DNA from 2 places in the Micromonospora sp. CNZ296 genome. Region 2 is predicted to be linked to the other one. Evidence: predicted binding sites of a transcription regulator. Region 2 holds the regulator's gene; the other holds the start of a gene.
What was found. The regulator HspR, encoded in region 2, represses chaperone genes until heat shock. The targets are predictions, from matches to a motif close to TTGAGTNNNNNNNACTCAA.
Positions count from the first base shown of each region.

Region 1: the regulator HspR is predicted to act here: its motif matches at 1,314-1,332, upstream of lon (endopeptidase La).

Region 1 covers NZ_VISW01000018.1:81,366-84,771, forward strand. The annotation lists gene lon (endopeptidase La) at 1-1,291, opposite strand, end outside; gene FB455_RS26285 (histone-like nucleoid-structuring protein Lsr2) at 1,526-1,873, shown strand; gene FB455_RS26290 (hypothetical protein) at 2,080-3,342, opposite strand.
Region 2 covers NZ_VISW01000015.1:139,597-143,002, forward strand. The annotation lists gene FB455_RS24115 (cation:proton antiporter) at 1-608, shown strand, start outside; gene FB455_RS24120 (hypothetical protein) at 773-1,201, shown strand; gene FB455_RS24125 (hypothetical protein) at 1,430-1,636, opposite strand; gene FB455_RS24130 (heat shock protein transcriptional repressor HspR) at 1,813-2,253, opposite strand; gene dnaJ (molecular chaperone DnaJ) at 2,278-3,406, opposite strand, start outside.

The sequences.
Region 1 (3,406 bases), on a different contig from region 2:
GCAGGGCCGCCGCCGGGTCGCCGGAGTAGCCGGCGGCCAGCTTGTCGACCTCGTCGAGCAGCACGACCGGGTTCATCGAGCCGGCCTCGCGCAGCGCCCGCACGATCCGGCCGGGCAGCGCGCCCACGTAGGTGCGCCGGTGACCGCGGATCTCCGCCTCGTCCCGGACACCGCCGAGGGAGACGCGGACGAAGTTGCGGCCCAGCGCCCGGGCGACCGACTCGCCGAGGCTGGTCTTGCCGACACCGGGCGGACCGGCCAGGGCCAGCACCGCGCCGGAACCGCGTCCGCCGACCACGCCGAGGTTGCGCTCCGCGCGCCGGTTGCGCACCGCGAGGTACTCCAGGATGCGGTCCTTCACGTCGGCCAGGCCGGCGTGGTCGGCGTCGAGCACGGCCCGGGCCGCGGCCAGGTCCATGTTGTCCTGGGTACGCGTGTTCCACGGCATCTCCAGGACGGTGTCCAGCCAGGTACGGATCCAGCCCGCCTCGGGTGAGGCGTCGCTGGCCCGCTCCAGCTTGCCGACCTCGCGCAGCGCCGCCTCGCGGACCTTCTCCGGCAGGTCGGCGGACTCCACCCGGGAGCGGTAGTCGGCGGAGCCGTCCGGCTCGTCCTCGCCGAGTTCCTTGCGGATCGCGGCGAGCTGCTGGCGGAGCAGGAACTCGCGCTGGGACTTCTCCAGCCCTTCGCGGACGTCGCTGTTGATCTGCTCGGTGACCTCCTGCTCGGCGAGGTGTTCCTTCACCCAGCCGACGAGCAGTTCCAGCCGGGCGGTGACGTCCGGCGCGGCGAGCAATTCGGTCTTCTGCGTCAGGCTGAGCCAGGGCGCGTAACCGGCCGAGTCGGCCAGCTCGGACAGGTCGGTCATCCGCTCCATCGCGTCGATCACCTGCCAGGCGCCGCGCTGCTGCAGCACCGAGGTCATGAGCGCGCGGTACTCGCGGGCGAGTTCGCGGGCGCGGCCCGCCGGTGCGGGTTCGTCGAGTTCGGTCGCCTCGACCCAGAGCGCGGCGCCGGGACCGGGCACGCCGGAGCCGATGCGGGCGCGGGTGAGACCGCGGACGACCGCCGCCGGTTCGCCGCTGGGCAGCCGGCCCACCTTCTCGATCGTGGCTACCACGCCGACGGAGCCGTACTCGCCGTCGAGGCGGGGTACGGCCAGGAGTTCCTTGTCGCCGGTGGCGCGGGCCGCGTCGACGGCGGCCTGGGTGGTCGGGTCGAGGGTCACCGGGATGACCATCCCGGGCAGCAGGACGGCGTCGGTCAGTGGGAGTACCGGAAGAGTTGCCATCGAACACCTGCCATCACGTTGGTTGAGCGTGTCTGGCTCAAGTAACAAAACGTGCCCCTTGTTCCGGGTTGTGACCCACGCCACTACGAAGCGCCGCGTTCCCGCGCTCCGCACCCAATGGCGGCGCCCTTTACCGCGACCCGCCGAATGGAAACAGTCGGCTATTGTTGCGGAATTACCGCGCGGTAGGTCAAACTCTTAGCCACACCCCGCCCGACACAGGGAGTAATGGCGATGGCAAGGAAAGTAATCACCGTTCTGACCGACGACCTCGACGGCGGAAAGGCCGATCGGACCGTCGAGTTCAGCCTGGACGGCGTGGCGTACACGATCGACGTCTCCGACGAGAACGCGGGCGTCCTGCGCAAGGCGCTGGATCCGTACATCAGCGCTGGCAGGCGAATCGGCCGGGGAGCGACCGAGGTCGCCCGCGGCGCACGCCGCACCGCCCGGCCGAGCACCTCGGGAATGGACCGCGAGCAGAACCGCGCCATCCGGGAATGGGCCGCCAAGAACGGGTTCGAGATTTCCGAGCGCGGGCGCATCCCGGTGTCGGTGGTCGAGGCGTACAAGAACCGCTGACCGCCACCGGTTCACCGTCGGGCATCCCGGGGTCACGCTGAGAAATCGGCGCGGCCCCGATCGGCTTTCTACGGTCAGCGCTTTTCATCCGGCCGGATACCGCCGGCACGAAATTTCTTCCGGGATCACCTTTCACCGTGCCCGTACGCGGGAACGGCAGCGGCCGCCCGGAGGAGTCCCCCGGACGGCCGCTGCCGTTCGCCCGCTCAGTTGACCCGGATGCGCACCACGTCGATGGCGGGAGTCTGGTTGGCCCGCTCCATCATCGGGATGCGGTGCGAGCCGTCACCGGCCCAGACCGCGCACTGCGCCACGCCCGACTGCGCCAGGCCCGGAATCTGGATCAGCACGTCGTCCGGCTGGTTGCCGCCCCGCCCGTCCTCGGTGGCCACGAAGAAGGCCGGCACGTCCTGCGGGTTCGGAGGCTGCCGGGTGCTGCCGAGCATGCGGCAGGCGGTGTGGAAGTGGCCGCGCACCAGGCCCTGGCCGTTGAGCAGCGAGCTCTCCAGGTAGTAGCCGCCCTGGCCGGCGGCGAGGAAGCGGTCCCGCACCAGGTTCTTGGTGGTGACCCGGAGGGTGAACGGCTGGTTGCGCCGCACCTGGTTCGGGAACTGCGTGATCAGCAGCGACGGGTTGTTCGCCGCGGCGCCCACCTCACCGAACGCGGTGCTCACGCACCGGTTGCCGTTCTGAAAGCCGTCGTGCGCCTGGAGCTGGCTGCCGGAGCAGTCCTTGGCGAGCACGTTCAGGCCGTTGCCGCCACCGTTGTTCTGGCCACCGCCGTTGTTGTTCCCGCCGCCGTTGTTCCCGCCGTTCTGACCGCCGTTGTTGTTGCCGCCGTTCTGGCCCCCGTTGTTGTTGCCGCCGTTCTGACCGCCGTTGTTGTTCCCGCCGTTCTGGCCGCCGTTCTGCGGGGTGTCGGTCACCGCGCACTGGGCGAGCTGGTCCAGGCCCTGCGGGCGCTGGGCGACCCGGCCGATGGCGGTGGCGATCCGGTTGAGCGCCGCGGTCCGCTTGTCCGCGAGCGGACGCAGGATCGCGTTGTTGATGAACTCGCCGCCGTTGCGGCCCTCCGCCGCGAGCCGCCGGTTCGCGTCGGCGATCTGCGACTCCAGCAGCGCCAGGGTGCGGTCCACCTCGGCGCGGGCCTGACCGGGCACCTGCGGCAGCCGGCCCCGGACGTCCGGGCAGGCCACGGTCGGGGTGCCGGCGCCCGCGCCGCCCGCGTTGGTCTGCTGGCACTCGGCCGGCGACATCTGCCCGTCGCCCCAGTGGTTGCGGACCCAGCGGCCGTTCTGCCAGGTACGGGTGGTGCTGCCCTGGCCGTCCGGGGCGGTCGCCCCGGGGCTCGCGGGCACGCAGGACGCCGAGGCGGCGCGGGTGGTCGTCCGCCGGTCCTGGGCGGACGAGATCTGGGTGACGGCGACGATGCCGCCGAAGACCGCGAGCGTGCCGACAACCGCCAGCATCCGCTTGCTCCGCGCGTTACCGGATGACCGGCGCGCCCGTGTGGACCTGCGCATCGAATTGCTC
Region 2 (3,406 bases):
ACCTGATCTCCGCCGCGCTCTCCGCCAAGGATCCGGAGGCGCTGCTGCTCGGGGTGCTCGGCCTGACCCTGCTGGTTGCCGGTGTCGCGGCCAAGCTCCAGGTGTCGGCGGCGGTCGGCGCGTTCCTGGTGGGCATCGCGCTGTCCGGGCCGGTGGCGCACCACGCCACCGAGCTGCTCTCCCCGCTGCGTGATCTGTTCGCCGCGGTCTTCTTCGTGTTCTTCGGGCTGGTCACCAACCCGTTGGACATGCCGCCGGTCCTGCTGCCCGCGCTGCTGCTCGCAGTGGTGACCATGGCGACGAAGGTGGCCACCGGCTACCTGGCCGCCCGCCGGGCCGGAATCGCCGAGCCCGGACGCTGGCGGGCCGGCCTGGCGCTGACTCCGCGCGGCGAGTTCTCCATCGTCATCGCCGGGCTGGCCGTCGCGGCCGTCTACCCGGTGGAGCCGAAGCTCGCCGCGCTCGCCACCGCGTACGTGTTGATCACGGTGGTGACCGGGCCGCTGCTCGCCCGCCTGCCGGACAGCCCGTGGTTCAAGCAGTGGCTGCGCACCCGCGCCGCCGCCGCACGGCCGCCCGCGCCGCTGCCCCTGGGCACCGGCGACTGACCGGGCCGGGCCGGATCAGCCGCAGGGCAGATCCGGCCCGGCGTTGTCAAATTGATCCCGGGAAGGTCTACCCCTGCTCCGTCCAACCGCGTTAACGTTTCGGCCCAGCAGCCAGGGTCCGCGGGTGGCCTGCGCCCCCGCCAGCGCAAGCGGAAGGTCGGCCGGTGAGCGTGCAGGAAGAGACGTTCCGCGGCTTCGCCAACCCGGTCGATCCCTCGCCCGCCGAGCTTCGGGCGTGGGCCTATCAGCCGGATTCGGTGCCGCTGACCTCGATGCCGCCCGACTGGGATCTGCTGGTAGCCGGTGACCATCTGGTGCAGACGCTGTTCGATCTGGCCATGGATCAGGGCTGCCCGGCGCGGCGGTTCACGCTGCACTGCCTCTACATCTACGCCGCCGACGGCATCCGGACGAACTTCCGCGCCCACCCCAAGCGCCGGTTCCGCAAGCTGGTCGAGCAGGCCGAGAAGTCCGGCGACGACCTGATGCGCAACTGGGCGCACAACAGCCGGGTGCTGCTCGCCCGGCCGGATCTCTTCGTCTACCGGGACTGGTGCGAGGGCGGCCTGGTCCGCGAGAACCGCCGCCTCTGACCACCTCGACCCGCCCACGTCGACCTCACTGGCCGTCGACCCGACCGGCCTGGTCGATCATGAACTTGGCGGTATTTGGTGTCCGGTTTGTCGCCGCCAACTTCATGATCGACCGCGAGGGCGGGTGCGTGGTGCCCGCCGGGAGCAACCTGACGTCCCGGCCGGCCCTGCAGAACACGAACGGGCCGGGATCCCCCGTGGATCCCGGCCCGCACGTCGGCGGATCGTCTAGGTCGACCCGCCCTGCTTCTTGCGCCGCTCGTCGTCCCGCGCCCGGTCCACGCCGTGGTCCGTCTGGTCGGCGAAGCGCCCTTCCTTGACCTTGTCGCTGAAGCGTCCCTCGGTGACCCGGTCGAACCGCTCGCGCACGTTCTCGGCCACCTTCTCCAGCCGTTCCTCCGCGCGCTCGGCCACCTTCTTCGCCGGTTCCGTCATGACTCCCCCCGCCAGCCCGGAATCCGCTTTGGGGCTTTTGCCCCTACGGAAAAGCCTAGTTGACCCCGCTCTGCCGTACCCCGCTTTCCCCTGACCCGGCCCGCGAACCGACCGGGGAACGACGAAGGCCGGCGCAGCCCCGGGGGAGCGGGGCGCGCCGGCCTTCAGGTACGGAATCAGCGGTCGGGAGCGCGGCGCGGACGCCAGACGACGAGCGCGGTGGACGTGCGGTTGGTGGGCACGAGGTCGCCGCGGGGGAAGCCGCCGAGCGACTCCAGCTCGGCGATCCGCCGGTACGCGGCGTCCAGTTCCGCCTCCAGCCGGGCCACCCGCTGCTGCGCCTCTTCGAGCAGCCGCTCCAACCCGATGATCCGCTTGACCCCGGCCAGGTTGATCCCGTCGTCCTGGCTGAGCCGCTGCACCTCGCGGAGCAGCACCACGTCCCGGACGCTGTACCGGCGACCGCCGCCGGACGCCCGGCCGGCCTGCACCAGGCCCAGCCGGTCGTACTGGCGCAGCGTCTGGGGGTGCATCCCCGCCATCCGCGCGGCCACCGAGATCATCAAGACCTTGGCCTCGTATGCCTGGTCACCCGAGCCGACGTACTCCTCCGACATGCCCGCTCACCTCCGGTGCCGCCGTCAACTGAATCGACGTACCCGCGCGTCGAGATGTTCCCGCGCGGCGGGCGGAGTCTGCGCCGCGAAGGTCTCCAGCGCCGCCCGCGCCTCGTCCGAGACCTTCGCCGGAACCACCACGTCGAGCGTGACCAGCAGGTCACCGGCGCGGCCGTCCTTGCGTACGACGCCCTTGCCGCGGGCGCGCAGCACCCGCCCGCTGGGCGTACCCGGTGGCACCCGCAGGGTCACCGTCCCGTCCAGGGTCGGCACGCGCAGGTCCGTGCCGAGAACCGCCTCGGCGTACGTGATCGGGACGTTCAGGGTCAGGTCGTCCCCGGTGCGCCCGAACAGCTCGTCCGGGCGGACCTTGACCTGCACGAACAGGTCGCCCGCCGGACCGCCCCGCTCGCCGGGCTCACCTCGGCCGGCCAGGCGGATCCGCTGCCCGTCCGACACCCCGGCGGGGAAGCGGACGTGCAGCGTGCGGGTCTTGGTGACCCCGCCGGTGCCGTGGCACTCCGGGCACTTCTCCTCGACGATCGTGCCGACACCCTGGCAGTTGCGGCACGGCTCGGAGAAACTGAACGACCCCTGGTTGCGGGTGGTCACGCCGGCACCGTGGCAGACCGGGCAGGCCACCGGCTGGGTGCCGGGCTTCGCGCCGTTGCCGTGGCAGGTGTCGCAGACGCCGGGCGCGCGCAGCGTCAGCGGCAGCGTGACGCCGCGTACCGCGTCTTCGAAGTCGAGCGCCACCTCGGTCTCGACGTCCCGGCCGCGGGCCGGGCCGCGCGGACGTGCCGGACCGCCGCCACCTGCACCGCCGGAGAAGATCGAGCTGAACAGGTCGGTGAAGCCGCCGCCGCTGAACCGGCTGTCCCCACCCCCGGCGCCGCCGCCGAACAGGTCGGAGACGTCGAACGGCATGCCGCCCGGCTGGCCCGCGCCGCGGGCGTTGCGCCGGAAGGCGCCGGAGCCGAACAGCGAGCGCATCTCGTCGTACTCACGGCGCTTCTTCTCGTCACCGAGCACCGCGTACGCCTCGGAGACGGTCTTGAACCGCTCCTCGGCGCCGGTGTCGCCGGGGTTGTGGTCCGGGTGCGACTCCCGGGCCAACTTGCGGTACGCCTTCTTGATCTCGTCCGAGGAGGCG